3 regions of the Streptomyces sp. NPDC050287 genome follow, and region 2 is predicted to be linked to each of the others. Evidence: riboswitches for the same ligand, from Rfam matches in the RefSeq annotation. Region 2 holds a riboswitch; each other region holds the start of a gene.
The links. A riboswitch is a leader RNA that binds a small molecule or an ion and turns the genes downstream of it on or off. The one in region 2 is predicted to bind cyclic di-AMP.
Positions count from the first base shown of each region.

Region 1 (7,376 bases), on a different contig from region 2:
GGCGGAGATGCCGGAACGTTCGGCGAGGTCCAAGAGCTCGCCCTCGTACGTGTCGCGCGAGACCAGGTTGTAGTGGGGCTGCAGGGCCACGTACCGGGCCAGGCCCTGGCGGTCGGAGAAGGCGAGGGACGCCTCCAGCCGCTCGGGGGAGATGTTGGACGCGGCGATGTAGCGGACCTTGCCGGCCCGGACCAGCTCGTCGAGCGCGGTGATGATCTCCTCGACCGGCACCTCGGGCTTGTCGAAGTGCGTGTAGTAGAGGTCGATGTAGTCAGTGCCGAGGCGCCGCAGCGAGGCGTCGGCGGCGGCCTTGATGTTGGCGGCGGACAGGCCCTGGTACTCGGGGTGCTGACTGACCTTGGTGGCGATGACGACGTCGGAGCGGTTGCCGCGGGCCCCCAGCCACTTGCCGATCACGGTCTCGGACTCACCGCCGGAGTTCCCCTCGGCCCACGCGGAGTAGCCGTCGGCGGTGTCGACGAAGTTGCCGCCGGCGGCCGTGTAGGCGTCGAGGACGGCGAAGGACGCCGCCTCGTCGGCGGTCCAGCCGAAGACGTTGCCTCCGAGGGCGAGCGGGAAGACCTCGAGGTCCGAGGAACCGAGCTTGCGAAGAGAAGTCATGCTTCTCTTCAACACCCGTGACGGAGCGCCTCATTCCGCCGAAGGTCCGAGGCGCTCACCAATTCCGCGTAAAACCGGCAGCCGTCAGCTGTCAGGGGTTGAGCCCCTTGCTCCGCAGCCACGACATCGGGTCGATGCCGGTGTCCGCGCCGTCCGGGTGGACCTCCAGGTGGAGGTGGGCCCCGGTCACGTTGCCGGTGGCGCCCACGCGGCCGATGACGTCACCCGTGCTGACCTTCTGGCCGACGCTGACGCTGATCGAGGACTGGTGGCAGAACCACAGCTCGGTGCCGTCGTCGAGGGTCAGGATCGTGCGGTAGCCGTACGCACCGGCCCAGCCCGCCTCGGTGATGGTCCCGCTGTGGATCGCCTTGATGAGCGTGCCCGTGGGCGCGGCGAAGTCGAGGCCGGTGTGGTAGCCGGAGGACCACAGCGAGCCTGCCTGACCGAAGGTGCCGGTGATGGTGTACGAGGAGGTCGGCAGCGTGTACTGCCTGGCCAGCTCGGCCAGGCGCGCGGCCTCGGCCTTCCTCTCGGCCTCCTCCTCCGCCTCCTTCTTCGCGGCGGCGGCCTTGGCCTGGGCCTCCTCCTCCGCCTTCTTCTTCGCGGCGGCGGCCTGCTTCTCGGCGGCGGCCGCGGCGTCGGCGGCGGCCTTGCTCTCGATCTGGTCCTGCTGCTGCTCGGCCTGGGCCAGGATCCGGGACCGCAGGACCTCACCGGCGTCCGAGCCGCTCTGCTTGGTCTGCGCGGAAGTCGTACCGACAGTGCTGAGCGCGGTCGCGGTGACCTCGGGGGTGTCATCGTCCGAGAGGAGGGAACCCACCGAGGGCAGGTCGGGCATGGAGATGGACAGCGGCGGCTTGCCGGTGTTGGCGCTGGCCATGCCGCCCGCGCCGACGGCGGCTATGACGCCGACGCCCAGGACGGTGGAGCTGCGGGCGAGTCCGCCGCGCTGCTTTGCGACACGGTGCCGGCCGCGTACGGGTCGGAGGGACTCCTCGGTGGGGTTCCACTCCGTCCAGGGGCCCTCGTCGGTGCGGTACTCGCCGTAGCCGAAGGTCTCGCTGTCACGCTGGCTCGGCACGAACGGGGCTTCTGGGGCAGGCCGGTTGGACGCCACGTGGGCGTGCTCCTTTCCTTCCTTCTCGCCTACCGGGTTAGCTGACGGGTTCGGAGCAGGAAGGTCTCCTACGCGCGTAAACAGCCGTGCGGACACGACGGTCTACGAGCGATTCACCCCAAGTGGTGGTTCCCCGGTTCCCTTGCGGGATTCGGCGCGTGCGCACGGAGCCGACTCTTGTGACGGCTGGGACGACCGCGCTGCGTTATCGAACGTTAATAGACGCGAGGCCTGTATTCCAAGCCGTTCCGCTTGATCATTAACGATTTCCGGCAGGACCAACGCCCCACCACCGGCGAAAAACGGGCGAGTTGACCAGGCACCAGAGACCGCACAGGAGTTGACGGTGTGTCAGTTGTTATGCGCAGGGCGCATGCCTGCTCACACGAGGTGACAACCATCGAACCTCGCCGACAGCCGCGAACCCGGCGGCCCCCGAACACACCGAGGGCCGGAACCCTTTCGGATTCCGGCCCTCGGCCTTCAGTAGCGGGGACAGGATTTGAACCTGCGACCTCTGGGTTATGAGCCCAGCGAGCTACCGAGCTGCTCCACCCCGCGTCGTTGTGTCTTCACTGTACGCCATACGCAGCACAGATGTCGCATCGGTCGTCCCGCCGCCCCGAACGGGGACCACCGTCAGCCCACCAAGTGCCGGTTCGGTGCCTTCGCCGACGTCTCGTACTCGTCGAGCACCACCACGTCCACCCCCGCCCCCTCCAGCAGCCCGCTCCCGTCCGCCCCCGCCACGAACGTGTCCGGCTCCCGCCAGGCCGTCACCACCCGCCGTACCCCCGCCTCCAGGATCAGCCCCGCGCACGGCACCGGCCGGGACGCCCGCCGCGCGCACGGCTCCAGGCTGCTGTATACCGTCGCGGACGCCAGCCGGGGATCTCCCGAGCCGATCTTCGCCAGTGCCGCCTCCTCCGCGTGCACGACGGGATCGTCACCCTCGCGCGAGTGACCGCGGGCCAGCTCCGTGCCGTCCGCGGCGACGATCACCGCGCCGACGCTGAAGGCGGTGCTCGACGGCGGGCACCGGCCGGCCAGTTCGCAGGCGAGGGACAGCCAGTGGCGGTCGGCGGCGGAGGGCAGCAAGCCGGTGCCGGGGGCCGTGGGCTCGTACCGCATGAGGACGACATCCTCGATCCGCCGGGTTTCCGCCAGGCGCAGCCGGCCACCTTGGTAGGCGCCCGGGCCGAAGAGCCGGGGCGCGTCCGGATCGCCGACGAAAAGCGGCGCGAGGACGAGCTGGAGTTCGTCGGCGAGGCCCTGCTGGAGGAGCTGCGTGTGGACGGTACCGCCGCCCTCGACCATGAGACGCTCCACGCCTCGTACGTCGTGCAGGTGTTCCAGAACCCGCCGCCAGTCGAGGCCGGCACCCACCGGAACGACATCGACGTCGAGGCCACGACCGCGGCCGAGGTCAGGGTCGCCGCCGTCGCTGCCGTCGCCGCCGAGGCCGAGGCCGACCGCACGCGCCCGTTCCGCGCCCTTGTCGGTCGTATATACGACCTTCTCACCACCGGTGTGCCAGAACTTCGCTTCCGGATCCAGGTCGCCCGACCCGCTGACCGCGACCTTGAGGGGGTACGCGGGCCGCCCGGCGGCGACACGGTCGGCGCGGCGCTGCGGCGAATTGACCAGCAGGCGCGGATTGTCGGCACGGATCGTCCCGGCGCCGACGAGGATCGCGTCGACGGATGCCCGTACCTCGTCGACGCGGTCGAAGTCGGCCGGGGAGGAGAGCAGCAGGCGTTCGGGGCCGGTGTCGTCGAGGTAGCCGTCGAGGGAGACGGCGGCGGACAGCAGGACGTAGGGATACGGCATCGAACGCGCTCACTCTCGAGGACGGGCCGGGCTTGGTTCAAATTTGAAACAAACCTACACTAGGGGTATGACGACTCGCTGGCTCACCTCCAAGGAGCAGCGCGCCTGGCGCGCGTACATCGCCGCGACGCACCTCCTGGAGGACGCGATCGACCGGCAGCTCCAGCAGGACGCCGGCATGCCCCACCTCTACTACTCCATCCTCGCCAATCTCTCCGACGCACCGGAACACCGCCTGCGCATGACCGACCTCGCCGAGCGCACGAAGATCACCCGAAGTCGGCTGACGTACGCGGTGACCCGGCTGGAGAAGGACGGCCTGCTGCGCCGGGAGAACTGCCGGTGGGACAAGCGCGGCAGCGTCGCCGAGCTGACCGAGGAGGGGATGGCGACGCTGGAGCGCACGGCGCCCGGCCATGTGGCGACCGTACGGGCGTCCTTGTTCGACCAGCTCACCGAGGAACAGGTGGACCAGCTGGAGGAGATCTGCGCGAGCGTCGCACAAGCCCTGGAGAGCGGCGACACCCGCCCGGCCCCGGACGACGTGCCGTGGCGCCGCCGCTCGTCCCCGCCTTGTCCGTGACACCGGCGCACACCTTCATGACACTCACCACAATCCCGTTGCTTCAAATTTAAAGCATGAGGTAGGGTCCGGAGTCGTAGATCTGCTTCAAATCTTAAGCAGATGTGCCCACCGGACCCCTACCCGGGAGAACCCGCATGCCCGACTTCCCCGCCGCCACCCCGCGCTCCCGCGTCCGGGTACCGCTGCGCTTCCACGACGGCTATGGCGTCGACGCCGAACTGGTCACCTTTCACGGACTCACCGACGGCCAGGAACACGTGGCCGTCGTCCTCGGCGACCCGGCCACCGCCCCCGGCACCACCCCGCTCGTGCGCCTGCACTCCGAGTGCCTGACCGGTGACGTCTTCGGCTCGGCCCGCTGTGACTGCGGCCGGCAGCTGCGGGAGGCGGTCGAGCGCATCGCGGACCGCGGCGGCGTGCTGCTCTACCTCCGCCAGGAGGGCCGGGGCATCGGCCTCTACAACAAGCTCGACGCGTACGCCCTCCAGGACCAGGGCCTCGACACCTACGCCGCCAACACCGCGCTGGGCCTGCCCGAGGACGCCCGTGACTACACGGCGGCGGCCCAGATGCTGCAGGCCCTCGGCATCACGTCCCTGGACCTGCTCTCCAACAACCCGGACAAGGCGGACCAGTTGCGCGACCTCGGCATCGACGTCGAGAACCGGGTGCCCACGGGTGTCTTCACCACCGCGCACAACGTCCGTTACCTGCGCGCGAAGGTCCTCCAGACCCAGCACACGCTCCCCCTGGGCGAGCTGACACCACTCCCGGCGACCCACGCGGTCTGACCGGGTACGCCACCCCCTCCCCACCGTCCCCGGCGATCACCACACGCACGGCAACTCGACCTGGATCACGGTGCCGCCGCCGACCGGGCTGGTCACCTCGACCGTCCCGTCGAGCGCGGCGACCCGCCGCCGCATGCCGAGGATCCCCGACCCGTCCCCGCTCTCGTCCGCGCCGCCCCGGCCCTCGTCGCGCACCCGCACCGACAGTCCGCGCCGGGTCCGGGCGAGACGCACCGCGGCCCGCGGTGACCCGCTGTACTTGGCGGCGTTGGTCAGTGCCTCGGCGACCACGAAGTAGGCGGCGGCCTCCACGGCCGCGGGCGCCCGGACGCCCTCGTCCAGTCCGCTGTCGTCCACGGTCACGGCGAGCCCTCCCCCACTCTCGGCTTCGCTCGAGCGGGGGGACCCCCACCCGGCGGCCAGCGCGCGGACGGCGCCGGCCAGTCCGCGGTCGGTGAGGATCGGCGGGTGGATGCCGCGCACCACCTGCCGCAGCTCGGTCAGCGCCTCCTCGGCCTGGTCCTGGGCGTCGTCCAGCAGTTTGCGGGCGGCCTCGGGATCATGGTCGTAGGCGCGTTTGGCGAGCCCGATCCGCATCGACAGCGCGACCAGCCGGGCCTGCGCGCCGTCGTGCAGATCCCGCTCGATACGGCGCAGCTCGGCGCCGTGCGCGGCGATCGCGTCGGCCCGGGTCTCCTTCAGCTCCTCGACCCGCGCGGCCAGCCGGGCCTGCGGGGAAGGCATGAGCAGTGCCGTCGACCAACGGGCCTCCGTGTCCGCGAGCCCCACGATCAACGGCAGGACGACCGCCCGCCGCCGCAGCAGCCCGCACCCCACCCCGTCGACGACGAGCCCGAGGGGCCACAGCGGCAGCGCGAGGGCGAGGAGAGCGCCGTAGAAGTAGTAGGCGAACATCCAGCGCAGATCGGTGCGGGTGCCGGGATCCCGTACGGCGATCCGCAGCCGTTCCCGCAAGGTCCCGTCGAGACTCTGGTACGCCTCCGGAACCGCCCGGCCGGTCCACGAGGCCGTCAACTGCCGCTTGGCGCCGGCGATCCGCCGGATCAGCAGCACCGTCTCGGGCACCATCCAGACACCGACGACCACGACCGCGCCGATGAGGGTGATCAGCAGCACGGTGATGAAGAGCAACATCGCGAACGCCATGGCCGCGGCCACGACCAGGTGCACCGTGGCCCACGCAGCACGCCGCACCGTTTTCCACATGCGGCAACGCTAGATGATCCCCTGGCCGGGGTCGTGGGAGGAGACACCCGGGCGGGGGTGGAGCGGGCTACACCCACTGCCTGGACTCCCCTCCGCCTGGATGAACGTCGTGTTGTCCGTGCCGGCCGGCCGCCCTGGTCTTCGGGCGCCCTCGTCTTCGGGCGACCGGTCACCGCGGCGGCCGCCTGCATCCTTCTGAGCGGAACGATCGGGCCGGCGCAGACCGGTCGAGTGCCGGGCCCCGCTCACCTGCGCGATCTCCTACTTGAAGGCTGCGACGTTGCGCGCGGCCCACTCGGCGAAGGTGCGGGCCGGGCGGCCGAGGACCTGTTCGACGTCGGGGCTCACCCGTTGCTCTGCGGCCTTCGGCGTGCCCAGGACGTCAAGGGTGGCTTCCACGATCGGCTCGGGCATGAACCGCAGCATCTGTGCCCGAGCCTCCGCGCGGCTCTGCTCGACGAACCGCACCGGCTCACCCAGCGCGTCGGCGATCGCCATCGTCTGCTGCCGCGGGGAGACCGGCGCCGGCCCGGTCAGCTCATACGTCCTGCCGGCATGGCCGGTGTCCCGTAACACCACGGCCGCGACCTCGGCGATGTCGGCCGGGTCGACGGTCGGCAGCGCGACGTCACCGAACGGCGCACTGACCATCCGTTGCACGCGGACCATCTCCGCCCACTGCAACGTGTTGGAGTCAAAACCTCCCGGCCGCAGCAGTGTCCATTCCAGGTCCGACGCCGTGACGGCATCCTCCAGCGTCGAGGGGTGACTGCCCGTGGCAACGCCTTGGGAGGACAGCAGGACGACCCGGCCGACCCCACCCGCCCGCGCGACATCGAGAATGTCGCCGACGCTGCCACCGGCCGCTACGAACTCGCCCGAGGTCAGCAGGAACAGGGCGTCGGCGCCGTCGAGCGCGGGCGCGAGGCTTTCCGGCTCGGCCAGGTCGGCCCGCTGATACCGCACGCCCGTCGGCATGTCCCGTGCGGAGATCCCTCGCGACACCGCCGTCACCTGTTCACCGGCCGTGACGAGGGCCCGCACCAGGGGCCGTCCGACGTTGCCCGTAGCTCCAGTGACCACAATCATGTTCGCTCCCGTGGAAAGTCCTCTGTAGGCCCAACGGAAGCTACCGGCACGGGGATAGTAGGTACCTAGAGGAAAGTATTGGAAAGAAGGGCTCACTGTGACCCACAACACG
Region 1 covers NZ_JBITIY010000032.1:18,140-25,515, forward strand. Annotated here, with positions in the region: gene ACIBK3_RS46050 (aldo/keto reductase) at 1-621, opposite strand, end outside; gene ACIBK3_RS46055 (M23 family metallopeptidase) at 713-1,741, opposite strand; cyclic di-AMP (ydaO/yuaA leader) riboswitch at 1,753-1,908, opposite strand; tRNA gene ACIBK3_RS46060 (tRNA-Met) at 2,229-2,302, opposite strand; gene ACIBK3_RS46065 (dihydrofolate reductase family protein) at 2,381-3,571, opposite strand; gene ACIBK3_RS46070 (MarR family winged helix-turn-helix transcriptional regulator) at 3,639-4,154, shown strand; gene ribA (GTP cyclohydrolase II) at 4,292-4,948, shown strand; gene ACIBK3_RS46080 (sensor histidine kinase) at 4,985-6,175, opposite strand; gene ACIBK3_RS46085 (NAD(P)H-binding protein) at 6,437-7,264, opposite strand; gene ACIBK3_RS46090 (winged helix-turn-helix transcriptional regulator) at 7,362-7,376, shown strand, end outside.
Region 1: another riboswitch for cyclic di-AMP. It lies ahead of ACIBK3_RS46055 (M23 family metallopeptidase); the one in region 2 lies ahead of ACIBK3_RS36500 (transglycosylase family protein).

Region 2 (7,376 bases):
CGACTGGCTGAGGATCGACCTTGGCGAGGTCAGCCCTCGGAACGGTCAGCCCTTGAGCGGTCAGCCCTTGAAGCGCGGGAAGGCCGAGCGGCCGGCGTACACCGCGGCGTCGTCGAGGATCTCCTCGATGCGCAGCAGCTGGTTGTACTTGGCGACGCGCTCGGAACGGGCCGGGGCGCCGGTCTTGATCTGGCCGCAGTTGGTGGCGACGGCGAGGTCGGCGATGGTGACGTCCTCAGTCTCGCCGGAGCGGTGCGACATCATGCACTTGAAGCCGCTGCGCTGGGCCAGCTCGACGGCGTCCAGGGTCTCGGTCAGCGAGCCGATCTGGTTCACCTTGACGAGCAGCGCGTTCGCGGCGCCCTCCTCGATGCCGCGGGCCAGGCGCTCGGGGTTGGTGACGAACAGGTCGTCGCCGACGATCTGGACCTTGTCGCCGAGGCGGTCGGTGAGGACCTTCCAGCCCGCCCAGTCGTCCTCGAACAGCGGGTCCTCGACGGAGACGAGCGGGTAGGCCGCGACGAGCTCCTCGTAGTACTCCGTCATCTCGGCGGCGGAGCGCTCCTTGCCCTCGAAGAGGTACTTGCCGTCCTTGTAGAACTCGGAGGCGGCGACGTCCAGCGCGAGGGCGATCTGCTCGCCGGGGATGTAACCGGCCTGCTTGACGGCCTCGAGGATCAGGTCGAGGGCCTCGCGGTTGGAGCCGAGGTTCGGGGCGAAGCCGCCCTCGTCGCCGAGGCCGGTGGACAGGCCCTTGGTCTTCAGCACCTTCTTGAGGGTGTGGTAGACCTCGGTGCCCCAGCGCAGCGCCTCGGAGAAGGACTCCGCGCCGATCGGCGCGATCATGAACTCCTGGATGTCCACGTTGGAGTCGGCGTGCGAGCCGCCGTTCAGGATGTTCATCATCGGCACCGGCAGCAGGTGCGCGTTCGGGCCGCCCAGGTAGCGGAAGAGCGGGAGGTCGCTGGCCTCGGAGGCGGCGTGGGCGACGGCGAGCGAGACGCCGAGGATGGCGTTGGCGCCGAGCGAGCCCTTGTTGTCGGTGGCGTCCAGGTCGAACATCGCCTGGTCGATCAGGCGCTGCTCGGTGGCGTCGTAGCCGACCAGCTCCGGGCCGATCTGCTCGATGACGGCCAGCACGGCCTTCTCGACACCCTTGCCCTGGTAGCGGTTCGGGTCACCGTCGCGGAGCTCGATGGCCTCGAAGGCGCCCGTGGAGGCGCCGGACGGGACGGCGGCACGACCGGTGCTTCCGTCGTCGAGGCCGACCTCGACCTCGACCGTGGGGTTGCCTCGGGAGTCCAGGATTTCCCGGGCTACGACGACGTCGATGGACGGCACGAGCATCTCCTTCTGGGATGTGACGCGGGTACGCGGGCCGCAGGGCCCGTGGTGCACGGAGCCGCGGTCGGCTCCGCGAGATGAGCCTAACCGCCCAGGGCCGATCGGCCATGCGCTCGCCCACCTCTTGGGCAGAACCGAGAGTAAATTGTTTCCGAACGGAACAAAGCCGGAGCCCAAAAAAGCCCCGCCCCGGTGCGTACGGGGGAATACGCACCGGGACGGGGAGCCCGTGGGGACAGGGGGACCCTCCACGAGGCCTTCCGCGGAAGAACCACGGATGTGAGGCGGTGCAGCCGCCGACCCGATTACTTCAGGTGCAGCTGCTGACCCGGGTAGATGAGGTTGGCGTCCTGGACGATGTCCTTGTTCAGCTCGAACAGCTTCGCCCAGCCGCCCTTGACGTCGTGCGCCTCGGCGATGGAGCTGAGGGTGTCGCCCTTGACGACCTTGTACTCGCCGTCGCCCTTCTTGACCTTCTTGCCGGTCGGTGTGGTGACGGTCTTCTTCGCGGCCGGACGCTCGGCGGAGCGGGAGGCCTGCTGCTCGGTCGTGGAGCGGGTGGTGCTCTTCGAGGAGCTGCTGGAGCCGCTGCCGGAGCCGTTCGACGAGGAGCCGGCGCTGCTGCCGCTGTAGGAGGCGCCGGACAGGCCCTTGCCGCAGACCGGCCAGGCACCCTTGCCCTGCGAGGCGAGGACCTTCTCGGCGACGGCTATCTGCTGCGCCTTGGAGGCCTGGTTGGCCTGCGGGGCGTAGGCGGTGCCCCCGTACGCGGCCCAGGTGGAGGCGGAGAACTGCACGCCGCCGTAGTAGCCGTTGCCGGTGTTGATGGACCAGTTGCCGCCTGACTCGCACTGGGCGACGGCGTCCCACTCGGAGGCGGTGGCGGCGGAGGCGTTGCCGGCCGCCATCAGCGGGGCGGCGACGGCGGCGCCGGTGACACCGGCGATGGCGATGGCCCGAGTGGCCTTGGACGGACGACGGTGCTTGCCCTTGCCGGAAAACAGCATGGAAGGATCCCCTCACCGACGCCTGCGAGGTGAGCTGTCGGGTTCGGGCCGGTTGAGTTGCCCGGCCGCACACCTTTCGGTGCGCGGCTTCACCCCGAGCCGGTGCCGGCCGCGAGTCCCCGGAGGGCCTCAACTGCCGGACCCGGCGCTTACCTTGGGTCCCCCGCTCCTGCCTACGGCGCTTGACGCGACGACTGTTCCCGGGCAACCGCTGGCAGGATTCGGCGTTGCGGCAGCCGGGGCTCGTGGTGACGAGCGGTCCTGACCGTAGACACGCGATCCGGGGAATTTCAAAGACGATCAAGGCTTCTGAGACTCATCCCACACTTTCACCAACCCGGACATTCGGTGCGAAGTATGCGTGAACTCCCGTTGCTTTTCGCCCTATTCGACACCAAGTCCAAGGGTCTGACCGGGAGTGATGCGACTCGGGTCGGCGCCGATGGCCTGCTTGTTCTCCTCATAGAGCGCGCGCCATCCGCCTTGGAGGTCAAGGGAGTCGGCGATGGACGCGAGCGTGTCCCCGACGCGAACCGTGTACGAGTCACCGCGGGCCGCGTGACGGCCGCCGGAGGAGCCGGCGTCACCGGTGCCGGCGAGCGTGCCCTCCGGGGCGCTGCCGCCGCGGTGCTTGCCGCCGGCCGCGGCGTCGGTGTCGAGGGCTCCAGCGTCAAGGGCTCCGGTGTCGACGAGGCTCGAAGAGCCGCCCACCCGCCAGGAGTTGTCCGAGTCGTCCTGCTCGGTCGCACCCGCGGACGTGCCGCCGGGATTCCGCGAGCCACCGGCGCCCGGACCAGAACCGGCGGAACCGGAGGAACCGGAGGAACCCGATGAATCAGGGGAATTGGAAGGATCAGAGGAGGAGCCGGACTTGACTGAATTGTCCGCCGAGTCCGAGGAATTCGACGCACCCGAGGAGGCGTCCGACGACGGTGTGGAGGCGGACGGCGAAGGTGCGCCCGAGGCGGCACCCGAGGACGCGCTTCCGGACGAACCGGACAACAGGCCACCGGAGTCAGACAGGCCGGACGAGTCCGAGCCGCTCGACGCGTCCGATCCGCCGCTTCCCAGACCCGTGTCGACGTCGGCCGATTTGGAGTCCTTGCTCAGCCCGTTGAGCAGTCCACAGGTGGACCAGTAGCCGACACCCTTGTCCGCGAGGATCTTCTCGGCGACCGCGATCTGCTGGTTACGGCTGGCCTGGTCGGGGCGCGAGGCGTAGTCGAGACCGCCGTGCTTCTCCCAGTCCGCCTGGGCGATGTGGAGTCCGCCGAAGTATCCGTCGCCGCTGTTCTCGCTCCAGGAGCCGCCGGTCTCGCAGTTGGCGACCTGGTCCCAGGTGGTGCCGCTGGCCGCGCTGGCGCCGGTGGCGGCGAGCAACGGGATCGCGATGGCGGTGCCGGTCACTCCGGCCGCGACGAGGAGAGCCGGGGCCTGGCGGGGGCGACGATGACGGCCGTTCCCGGAGAGCATGCGGAGACCTTTCGCGAGACAACGGTGACCAGCGCGACACTCGACACTCGGCGCCGCGCTGATCCGTGAACGTATAGGCAGACGATCACTTGTCACAAGTTAATGCCGCGCAGATCACGTGAAGATCACAGACTTGAGTGCGTGTCACCTTTACGCAGGTGAGACGAGTCGGCCACGTGGCGTGAACTCGACGGGCAGCGTACGCAGTCCACGCATGATGAGCCCGCCGCGCCAGCGCAACTCCGCCGGATGGACGGCGAGTCGCAGGTCCGGCAGGCGCATCAGCAGGCCGGCGAGGGCGGTCTGGCCCTCCAGACGGGCCAGGGGCGCGCCGAGGCAGTAGTGGATGCCGTGGCCGTACCCGAGGTGTTGATTGTCACGCCGGGACAGGTCGAGGGTGTCCGGTTCGGCGAACCGCTCCGGATCCCGGTCGGCGGCGGCGAGTACGACGAGGACGGGGTCGCCGGCCGCAATGTCCTGCCCGCCGAGGCTGACCGGCCGGGTGGCGAAGCGCCAGGTGGCGAGCTCCACGGGGCCGTCATAGCGGAGGAGTTCCTCGATGCCCGTCTCCAGGAGCCCGCGTTCGCCGGCGGCGAGGGACTGCTGGAGTCGGATGCGCTGGTCGGGGTGGGTGAGAAGGGCGTAGGTGCCGTTGCCGATGAGGTTGACAGTGGTCTCGAACCCGGCGAAGAGCAGGATGAAGGCCATCGCCGCGGCCTCGTTCTCGGTGAGGTGCTCACCGTGGTCGGAGGCACGGATCAGGCCGGAGATGAGGTCCTCGCCGGGGGTGGCCACGTCCGCGAGGGCCTCGCGTTTGCGGTGGATGAGCTCGGCGAGATAGCCGCGCATCTTCTTCACCGACCGGGCGACGCCCCCTCGCGGCCCGCCGCCGTGCCGGATCATCATGCCCGCCCAGTCGCGGAAGTCTTCCTGGTCGTCGCGGGGAACGCCGAGCAGGTCGCAGATCGCGTAGATGGGGAGAGGGAAGGCGAAGTCGTGGATGAGATCGGCGCTCCCTTCCCGGGCGAACTGATCGATGAGGTGATCGGTGAGTTCCTGCACGCGGGGGGCGAACTCGGCGACGCGTCTCGGCGTGAACGCCTTGGACACGAGCCGCCGCAACCGCGTGTGGTCCGGCGGATCGATATTGAGCAGATGGGTCATCAACTCGGCTTTGCGCTCACCCGGGATGCCGGTCTTGCCCTTGGCGTGCGTGGGTTCGTCGTGATGCGCCGGGTTCTTGGACAGCCGGGGGTCGGCGAGCGCCTGCTTGGCATCGACGTAACGGGTGACCAGCCAGGCCTCCACCCCACTGGGGAGTTTCGTGCGGTGCACGGGGGCGTGTTCGCGCAGCCAGGCGTAGGCGGGGTAGGGGTCGGTGGCGAACTCCCAGGTGAAGAGCTCGGGGGGATCGAGGGACGGGCTCGGGGGGAGGGGCTGGCCGGTCGGGAGATGGTCGGTCACTGCTCGACCCCGCGGATCGCATCGCGATAAGCCCGCGCCGCCGCTCGCAGGGCCGCCTCAGGGTCGACGCCCTCCGCCTCGGCCCGAACCGCCAGTGCGAGGAGGTCGTAGCCGATGCCCTCGGTCGGAGGCAGCGGCACGTCGAGCCCTGCCGTCCGTACCCGCGACGCCAGCTTCGCCGCCAGGGCGAGGCCCGGCTGGCCGAGGGGGATGCCCTCCGTCACCGAGGTGCGCTGCTTCTCTATGGCCTTGGTGCGCAGCCAGTGTTCCTTGACCTCCTCGGGGGTGGTGGCCGTCTCGTCGCCGAAGACATGGGGGTGGCGGTGGATGAGCTTGGTGACGATGCCGCCGGCCACGTCGTCGATGGAGAACGGGGCGTCCGGGTCCTCTTCCGCGATACGGGAATGGAAGACGACCTGGAGGAGGACGTCGCCGAGTTCCTCGCGCAGTTCGTCGCGGTCGCCCTCCTCGATCGCCTCGACGAGCTCGTACGCCTCCTCGATGCCGTACTTCGCCAGGCCCTGGTGGGTCTGCCGGGAGGACCACGGGCACTCGGCGCGGATGCGGTCCATCACCTGGACGAGGTCGAGGAGGCGGGCGCCCGGCAGGTCGTAGGAGGCGGGCAGCAGCTCCAGCTCGGGCATCGAGACACGGCCCGAGCCGGCGAGGCGGGCGAGGCCGTCCGCGAGGGTGGGCTCGCCCTCACCGGTCGCGACCACGACCACCGTCTTCCCTCCGGCGCACGCGTCGACCAGGTCCTCGGCGCTCGGCGACGCCTCCTCGACCGCTGTTCCCGCCTCACGCAGGTATGGCAGCTGCGGGTGCGCGCCGTCCGAGCACAGCACGCGGTCGGCAGCGTGCAGCGCCTGCCAGGCGGGCCAGGACAGCAGGCCTGGGGCGACACGGTGGCTGGTGGTGAGCAGGATGATCCTGCCGGGGGCAGGGACGGGGGCGGCTTCGGGGCTGGTTGCGTTCACGATTCGAAGCTAACGCACCGCGCCGACGAGGCGATGAGGTTATCCACAGGTCAGGGGTCGCGGTGCGATCGTATGACCATCCGGGCAGGTCAGACACTGCCGGGTCGCCCCACGGCTGCCGGCCGGACCGTCGTACCGGGACGCCTCCGCCCTTCGCCCTCCGCACCCGGCCCGCGGCTCACGTCGTCTGCTGGGTCCCCGCTGCCGTGACCTCCCGCACCCAGGGAGTCTTCGCATCGACGCGAGTGCTCTTCTGGACGTCCCAGGTGCCGTAGCGCGGGTTGAGGTCGATGCCGAGTTTCTTGGAGGCGTCGGTCAGGGCGCTCCAGAAGGCGGGGTTGCGGGTGTCGGTGCCGAGCTTGGCGGCGAGCTTCTGGGCTTCCAGCTGGAGGCGGAGGTTGTCGTCGAGTCGCTCGGGGGCGATGCCGTACTGCTGCAGCCAGGCCGTCTCCAGCGCCTTGGAGCCGCCGGTCTGCTGCTCCAGGCCGGAGCGCATCTGCTGGATCTCCTTGCGGCTGACGGTCACGCCCGCGTCCTGGGCGGCGCGGTGCAGCACCCGGTCGAGCACCATGTTGTGCAGGGTGTCCCGGGTGAGGGTGCCCGTCTTGGCGATGACCTGCTGGTACTGCGCCTCGTCCGGCACCGCCGCCCGCTGTGCCTCTCGCACCTCGGTCACGCGGCTCTCCAGCTGGGCGACGGTGATCCGCTGGCCGCCGACGACGGCCGCCGCGCCCGGATGCGCTTCGTTTCCGCAGGCGGTGAGCAGGGGGGCCGCGGCGATCGCGGCGGCTAGGAGGAGCGCGGTGCGACGAGGGCGGTGCAAGGAAGCCTCCCGAGGAGATTGTGCGACGGTGCACAAGGTCTTGCGGTGATCGATGGTAGGCAGTGGGCAAGCTCTGGCCAACCCATTCGACCAACGATTCACCAGGACTTCGGGCACCGCCGCGTCCCACGCTGGGCCTGGGGCCCTCTCGGTCAGCCGGTGATGGCCACCGGGGCGTCCCACGCGTCACGGTCCACGGTGATCGTGTAGCCGCCCCGCGTCTCCTTGCTGTTGACCATGTACTGGTGGCCACGGCTGTGGTTCGTGAACTGGGTCGGGCCGAACGGC
Region 2 covers NZ_JBITIY010000013.1:260,818-268,193, reverse strand. Annotated here, with positions in the region: gene eno (phosphopyruvate hydratase) at 61-1,347, opposite strand; gene ACIBK3_RS36500 (transglycosylase family protein) at 1,650-2,351, opposite strand; cyclic di-AMP (ydaO/yuaA leader) riboswitch at 2,356-2,542, opposite strand; gene ACIBK3_RS36495 (transglycosylase family protein) at 2,736-3,824, opposite strand; gene ACIBK3_RS36490 (cytochrome P450) at 3,975-5,288, opposite strand; gene ACIBK3_RS36485 (nucleoside triphosphate pyrophosphohydrolase) at 5,285-6,265, opposite strand; gene ACIBK3_RS36480 (SurA N-terminal domain-containing protein) at 6,444-7,088, opposite strand; gene ACIBK3_RS36475 (glycoside hydrolase domain-containing protein) at 7,241-7,376, opposite strand, start outside.

Region 3 (7,376 bases), on a different contig from region 2:
GATCCAGGCCGCCGTCGCGGTACTGCGCCCTGGCCATCGAACCCAGCGCATTCCGCGCCGAGTTGAGCTTCTCCGTCCGGCGCGCGGCCTCGTCCCGCAGCGTCGACAGGCGTTGTTCGGCGGCCTTCGCCTTCTCCTTGGCGCCGTTGTACTTCTCGGTCGCGACCTCCGCCTCCTGGTACAGCTTGTCCGCCTTCGCCTTGACCTGGGCCGGCGTCAGTTGCGGCTCGGCGTGTCCGGTCCCGTCGAAGCCCGTCGCCGTCGCCGCGCCCGCGAGGGCGATCGTCGCCGCTGTACGGACCGAGGTGCTGCCGACCGAACGGTGCCGGGGCTTGCGGTGCGCTGCCAACTGGGGTGCACGTCCTTTCGTACGACCGCACGGCCGAGATGTCCGTTCGAACGCCAAGCGAAGCGGACGTACGGCCGCCGTGGGGGCGGATGACGCGTCCGGCGACGGCCCGCACAGGGGAAGCGGGGCGCCGCCGGACCTTCTCGGCGGTGGTGGCCGACGGCCGCCCCTGGCCCGGGCGGCGATGGGGAGCCGGTCACCTGAGGGAGGACGCTAAACCTGACGGTGACGGCGCGGTAACGGGTTGTGCGGAAGTGCCGGGAGTGGATCGCCGGGTGACCGTAAGTGACCGTGATCCGGTGTCGGCGCCGTCGACTTCACGCAGGGCGATGACCGAAGTGGGGATTCGGGGGAGCGTGCGAGCGACGGGGTGCTAAGGGCCGCATATATGCAAGACGGGCAAGTCCGGGTCCGGGTAAGGAGCGCCGCCCGGTGTCAGGTGCCCGTTCGCCCCTGGTTAGGCTCCGGCCTCATGGACGTACTCATCCATCTCTTCGTCGGCCTGCACATCATCGGCATCGCCTCGCTGCTCGGCGGTTTCCTCACCCAGATGAAGGCGATGGGCCAGGGCGCCGCCCGCTTCGTTCCCGCGATGCTGCACGGGGCCCTGACGATGTTGGTCACCGGGGCGGTCCTGGTGGGCCTCAACCAGGCCGACGACCAGCACGTCAACAACATCAAGATCGGCGTGAAGCTGGCGCTGCTGATCGTGATCCTCGGGCTCGTCTATGTGAAACGGGACGACGAGACGGTGGACAAGGGCATGTTCGGTCTGGTGGGCGCGCTGACCACGGCGAACATCTTCATCGCGGTGCTGTGGACCTGACCTCGTGCGGGTTCGGGGGGTGAGGCCCAGACAGCCGTCAGGGAACCAGGAGGGAACCAGGAGGGGCTCTACCGGCGGACCGCCGAGATCAGTCCGCCGGGCCGCTCCTCGCGCTGCGGTGGGGTGCTGATCGGGCGGCCGTAGGCGGCAGCGCGCTCGCGCAGGGTGTGGCTGTCGGCCTTCCAGCCGTGCCCGGCCAGCCAGCCCACCGGGTCGTCGGGCATCTCCGAGACCCACATGGACGCCGCCGATCCCGGCACGGCGTCCGCGCCGAAGCGCTCGATCACGCCGCGCGAGCCCAATGTCAGCCCCATCCGACTGCCTGCCGCCGACTGCGTGCTGATCCGGGCCAGCAGCAACTCCACCGCGTCTTCGGGCAGATAGATCAGTAGTCCTTCGGCGATCCACGCGGTCGGCACGGTCGGGTCGTGCCCTGCGGCGGCCAGCGCGGCCGGCCAGTCCTCACGCAGATCCACCGCGACGGTGATCCGCTCGCAGCGTGCGGCGACCCGCTCCTGGCGCAGCACCGAAGCCTTGAAGTCCAGTGGCGCGGCGGTGTCGACCTCGAACAGCCGGGTGCCCTCGGGCCAGTCCATCCGGAAGGCCCGGCTGTCCATGCCGGCGCCGAGCAGCACGACCTGCCGGACCCCGGACGCGGAGGCCTGCTGCAACAGGTCGTCGAGGAACTTCGTCCTGATGACGATGGAGAACGACACGGCCAGCCGGCGGCGTCGCGCGGCCTCGTCATCGGGCAGCGACGGCGAGGAGGGCCACAGGCCGCCGGCGGTGGCGAAGGCCCGTGCCAGTGGGTCGCGGAACAGCGCATCCTCCCGCTCGGTCTCCAGCGCCCGCACCCTGGCCACCCCCACCGCCGTGGCCCACACTCCCGACGGCTGCACCCACTCCTGCTCATCAGTCACCGCGCCAGCCTAGAAGATCGATTCCAAGGGGCCTGATGAGGGGAGTCCGGCATGGGCGTGATCTGGTCGGGGCCAAGTGCGGAGTGCATCAGCGCCTGGACGTGAGCGGGGGCGAGGGAATGCAGGAGGGCACTGCCATGCCTCATCGGAATGTGGCGTGGCCGCCGAACGGGGGCTCCAACGCGCACCATGCGACATGAGCAGAGGTCGTCCGGCGGTGTCCTACCGAAGCGTGGTCCCTCTCGACACGTTATGTGACACCTACGGCTTGGCCGACGAGGTGATCGGCGATCCGACCGGGGCTCCGGAGTCCGGAACCCCCGCGTAGTCAGGCAGCTCGACGCCGTTGATCGCGCGCCCAACCAGCTCGGTGAACCATTCGCTGGCGAAATCGGGGCTCGGCTCGGCGTCTGGCCCGGGGACGTCGCGGCTGCGGGCGTTCAACCGGCCGATCTCCTGGTTGGCCTCGACGAACGAGCGCATCCGCGCCTCGTAGCGGGCGAACCCGGCGTCGGGGTCCCACTCGGCGGCGGCCAGTTCTCCGGCCGGCAGGTAGGCGCCGACCAGGGCCAGCCCGGTGCCCTGCCCGGACATCGGCGACGAGCTGAACGCCGCGTCCCCGAGCAACCCCACCCGTCCACTCGACCAGCGGTCCATCACCACCTGGGCGACCTGGTCGAGGTAGAAGTCCGGAGTGTCGTCCAAGTGCGCGAGGATGTCCGGGGCCAGCCAGCCCAGGCCCGCCATCCGCTCCCGCAGCAGGACCTTCTGGGCCGCGACGTCACGGTAGTCGACGTCGAAGTCAGCCGAGGTGAAGTAGAACATGGCCATCGCCCGGGTGGCGTCCTGGAAGGGCCGCAGGAGGGCGGAGCGCCCGGACTCCTGATCCTGGTACTCCAGCAGCCACCGGTCCAGCCCGAACTCGTTGGGCACACTGTAGAAGGCCAGCACGTGCCCGAGGGGGCGGAGGAACCGCTCATGCGGCCCGAAGACCATCGCTCGCAGCTCCGAGTGCAGCCCGTCTGCCCCGACCACCAAGTCGAAGCGCCGCCGGTTGCCGCCCGCGAAGACCACGTCGACCCCGTCCGCGTCCTGGGCGAGCTCGGCGATTCGGTCGCCGAAGACGTACTCGACGCCGTCGCGGGTGTCGTCGTAGAGCACCTGGGACAGGTCCCCGCGCAGGATCTCGATGTCCGCGATGAACCCGTCGCCACCGTCGTCGTCCGCGCGGAAGGTCTCCAGCACCTGGCCGTCCGCGTCCACGGTGAGCGCGCCGGCGGTGTCGGTGCACGCCGCGAAACGCCAACTCCGATGACGCTCATATCGGACGAAAATGGTGCAGACCAGGTGAACCAGGCTGTCGGCTGGGCAGCCGCCTGAGACTTCGCCAGATCTGCGCGCGACACGGTGAGACTCTGAAAGGACCAGTGAGAACGGACAGCACTCCGCGGAGTAATTCTCAGTGATCTGTCGCAGACGACAGGTTGACGACAGATCGCTGAGAATTCGACAGATTCAGAGCGGCCCTGCACCTCGTCAGGCAGGTCGTACCACGCTGTGGATCGCTGACTCGCCGTCGTAGTAGATGGACTCCTCGCGGACGTACGCGCCCGGCTTCGGGGCGTGGATCATCATGCCGTTGCCGATGTACATGCCGACGTGGCTGATGTCGTCGTAGAAGAAGACCAGGTCACCGGGCTGGGCGGCGGAGAGGGAGACCGTGGTGCCGGCGTTGACCTGGTCGTAGGTGACGCGCGGGATGTCGACACCGGCGGCCTTCCAGGCGGCCTGGGTGAGACCGGAGCAGTCGTAGGAGTCGGGGCCGGTGGCGCCCCAGACGTACGGCTTGCCGATCTGCGCACGGGCGAAGGCGAGCGCCTTCTCGGCCTTGGTGGCGTAGGAAGGGTCGGGCGTGGCCGTGCCGGTGCCGGTGCCTGTGCCGGTCCCCGAGCCTGAGGAGCTGTTCTGCTGCTGCTCAGCCGCCGCCTCCTGCGCCTTCTGCTCCGCCGCCTGCTGCCGCGCCAGCTCCGCCGCCTTGCGCGCGGCCTCCTGCTGTTTCTTCTCCTCGATCGCCGCGAGCCGCGCCTTCTCCTGGGCGGTCAGCTGCGAGAGGAGATTCCGCGCGTCGGCGAGCTTCTTCTGGACGGTCGCCTTCGCCGTCTTCAGGTCGTCCTGCGACCGGGTGAGCGTCCGAAGGCTCTCCGTGGCCTCCTGGCGCTTCTTCATCGTCGCCGACTGCTCGGTGACGTAGTCGTCGACCGCGCCCTTCTGGCGGCTGGTCAGCCGGCTCATCAGCTGGGTCTGGTCGAAGTAGTCCTGCGGAGAGTCCGCGAGCAGGAACGTCGCCGTGTCGGGGGCGGAGGCGCCGGTGCGGTACTGGGCGGCGGCGAAGGAACCCAGTTCCTCCCTCGCCTCGTTGAGCTTCTGGGTGCGCTGGGCTACGTCGTTCAGGAGGGCGTCGACGCGGCCCCGCTGCGTCGTGGTCTTCTCCTTGGCCGCGTTGTAGTTGTCGGTCGCCGACTCCGCCTGGCGGTACAGGTCGTCGACCTTCTTCTCGACCTCTTCGAGGCTCGGCCGGTCGTCGGCCGGGGCTGCGGTGGCCGTCTGGGACAGCAGGGCGACGGAGGTGAGGGCCGCCGTGGCCAGGGCGGGGGTCCGGATGCCTGCGCGCGTACCTGCGGGAGGCGGCTTGCGGTGCGACGCCAAGGGAGGCGACTCCTTCCGATGCTCCGCCTACCGGGTTAGCTGTCGGGTTCGGGCGGGTGGTTCGGAAGGAATGCCCTACGGCCTCTCCCCGTACGGGAGTCGGCCGATTCACCCCAAGGTCGGTGGGTCCCCGGTTCCGGTCGCAGGGCGACGCTGTGGATTCGGCGGAGGCCGCGCGACCCGGCGACGTTCGCCGGTGGGGGTCGTACGGCCTGTGCGGCACGGTAGCCAACGCGTGTGGCGCCTGTGAAGGTTGATGTTCGATATGCCCGATACATTTTCGTGACCTCGGGGCAGGACGTCGCCCGGCGTGGCCAATCCGGACTGATCCGGACCGAGTTGTGCGTATTTTTGACGGAGTGATGCCATCTGCCCGCTTCGAGGGGCTGGGTTCCAGCCGACCGCGGCCCCGACACGGCGGCGGCCGGAGAGGTCGGTAGCTGCTCGCGGGAGAGGGCGCAGGCATTCGAATTTGACTCGATCGTGTAATGGCTCGGTTGCGGACCGTGACGGCGTACTCCTGGAGGCGAGGAAGACACCGGGCGGGCAGGTCTGGCAGATCCTCGGGTTCTGAAGACCCCGCTCTGGGAGCCCCGTATTTTCGCGGGAGAACTCGTATTTCCGGCGGAGTTCTCGGGGCGGCGGTGGGGTGTCAGTGGGGCGTTCTAGACTCGGAGAGCGATGAGCAGCCTCTTTGATGACAGCTTCCTGGCGAACCTCCAGGCCCCTCGTGGGCACGAGGAGGAACCCCCGCCGCCGCCCGAGGACGATCACGTACCGGAGCCCGTGCCGGACGATCTGTTCGGCGGGAAGTTCGACGTGCCGCCGGACCGGGACACCTACTACCGCGACGGCGCGCCGCGCCCGGCGGTGGACCCGGCAGCGCTGCTGGAGGGGCTGAACGAGAACCAGCGTGCCGCCGTCGTGCACCACGGCACCCCGCTGCTCATCGTGGCCGGCGCCGGCTCCGGCAAGACCCGCGTGCTCACGCACCGCATCGCCCACCTGCTGGGCGAGCGGAACGTGCACCCGGGCCAGATCCTGGCGATCACCTTCACCAACAAGGCCGCCGGCGAGATGAAGGAGCGCGTCGAGCAGCTCGTCGGCCCGCGCGCCCACGCGATGTGGGTCATGACGTTCCACAGCGCGTGCGTACGGATCCTGCGGCGGGAAAGCAAGAAGCTCGGCTTCACGTCCTCCTTCTCGATCTACGACGCCGCCGACTCCAAGCGTCTGATGGCCCTGGTCTGCCGCGACCTGGACCTCGACCCCAAGCGCTACCCCCCGAAGTCCTTCAGCGCCAAGATCAGCAACCTCAAGAACGAGCTGATCGACGAGGAGGACTTCGCCGCCCAGGCCACCGACGGCTTCGAGAAGACCCTCGCCCAGGCCTACGCGATGTACCAGTCGCGGCTGCGGGAGGCGAACGCCCTCGACTTCGACGACCTGATCATGACGACGGTCAACCTGCTCCGCGCCTTCCCCGACGTCGCCGAGCACTACCGCCGCCGCTTCAGGCACGTCCTGGTCGACGAGTACCAGGACACCAACCACGCCCAGTACGCCCTGGTCCGCGAGCTCGTCGGCACCGCCGAGCACCCCGTCGACGTACCGCCCGGCGAGCATGACCTGCAGCCCGCAGAACTGTGCGTGGTGGGCGACGCCGACCAGTCGATCTACGCCTTCCGTGGCGCCACCATCCGCAACATCCTCCAGTTCGAGGAGGACTACCCGGACGCGACGACCATCCTGCTGGAGCAGAACTACCGCTCCACACAGACGATCCTGTCCGCCGCCAACGCCGTCATCGAGCGCAACGAGTCCCGCCGCCCCAAGAACCTGTGGACCAACGCGGGCGCGGGCGCGCGCATCACCGGCTATGTCGCCGACACCGAGCACGACGAGGCGCAGTTCGTCGCCGACGAGATAGACCGCCTCACGGACGCGGGCGACGCGAAGGCGGGAGACGTGGCTGTCTTCTACCGCACCAACGCGCAGTCCCGTGTCTTCGAAGAGGTCTTCATCCGCGTCGGCCTGCCCTACAAGGTCGTCGGCGGCGTCCGCTTCTACGAGCGCAAGGAGGTCCGGGACGTCCTGGCCTACCTGCGGGTCCTCGCCAACCCGGAGGACTCGGTGCCGCTGCGCCGCATCCTCAACGTCCCCAAGCGGGGCATCGGCGACCGCGCCGAGGCGATGATCGACGCCCTGTCCCAGCGCGAGAAGATCAGCTTCCCGCAGGCGCTGAAGCGCGTCGACGAGGCGTACGGCATGGCCGCGCGCTCCACCAACGCCGTGAAGCGGTTCAACACGCTGATGGAGGACCTCCGTACGATCGTCGAGTCCGGCGCGGGCCCGGCGACCGTCCTGGAAGCAGTGCTCGAACGCACCGGCTACCTCGCCGAGTTGCAGGCCTCCACCGACCCGCAGGACGAGACCCGCATCGAGAACCTCCAGGAACTCGCCGCGGTCGCCCTGGAGTTCGAGCAGGAGTCCGGCGAGGGCGAGGAGCCCGGCTCGCTCTCCGACTTCCTGGAGCGGGTGGCCCTGGTCGCCGACTCCGACCAGATCCCCGACG
Region 3 covers NZ_JBITIY010000002.1:355,386-362,761, forward strand. Annotated here, with positions in the region: gene ACIBK3_RS06970 (NlpC/P60 family protein) at 1-349, opposite strand, end outside; gene ACIBK3_RS06975 (hypothetical protein) at 822-1,175, shown strand; gene ACIBK3_RS06980 (class I SAM-dependent methyltransferase) at 1,244-2,095, opposite strand; gene ACIBK3_RS06985 (FAD-dependent monooxygenase) at 2,357-3,358, opposite strand; gene ACIBK3_RS06990 (NlpC/P60 family protein) at 3,632-4,801, opposite strand; cyclic di-AMP (ydaO/yuaA leader) riboswitch at 4,809-4,978, opposite strand; gene pcrA (DNA helicase PcrA) at 5,483-7,376, shown strand, end outside.
Region 3: another riboswitch for cyclic di-AMP. It lies ahead of ACIBK3_RS06990 (NlpC/P60 family protein); the one in region 2 lies ahead of ACIBK3_RS36500 (transglycosylase family protein).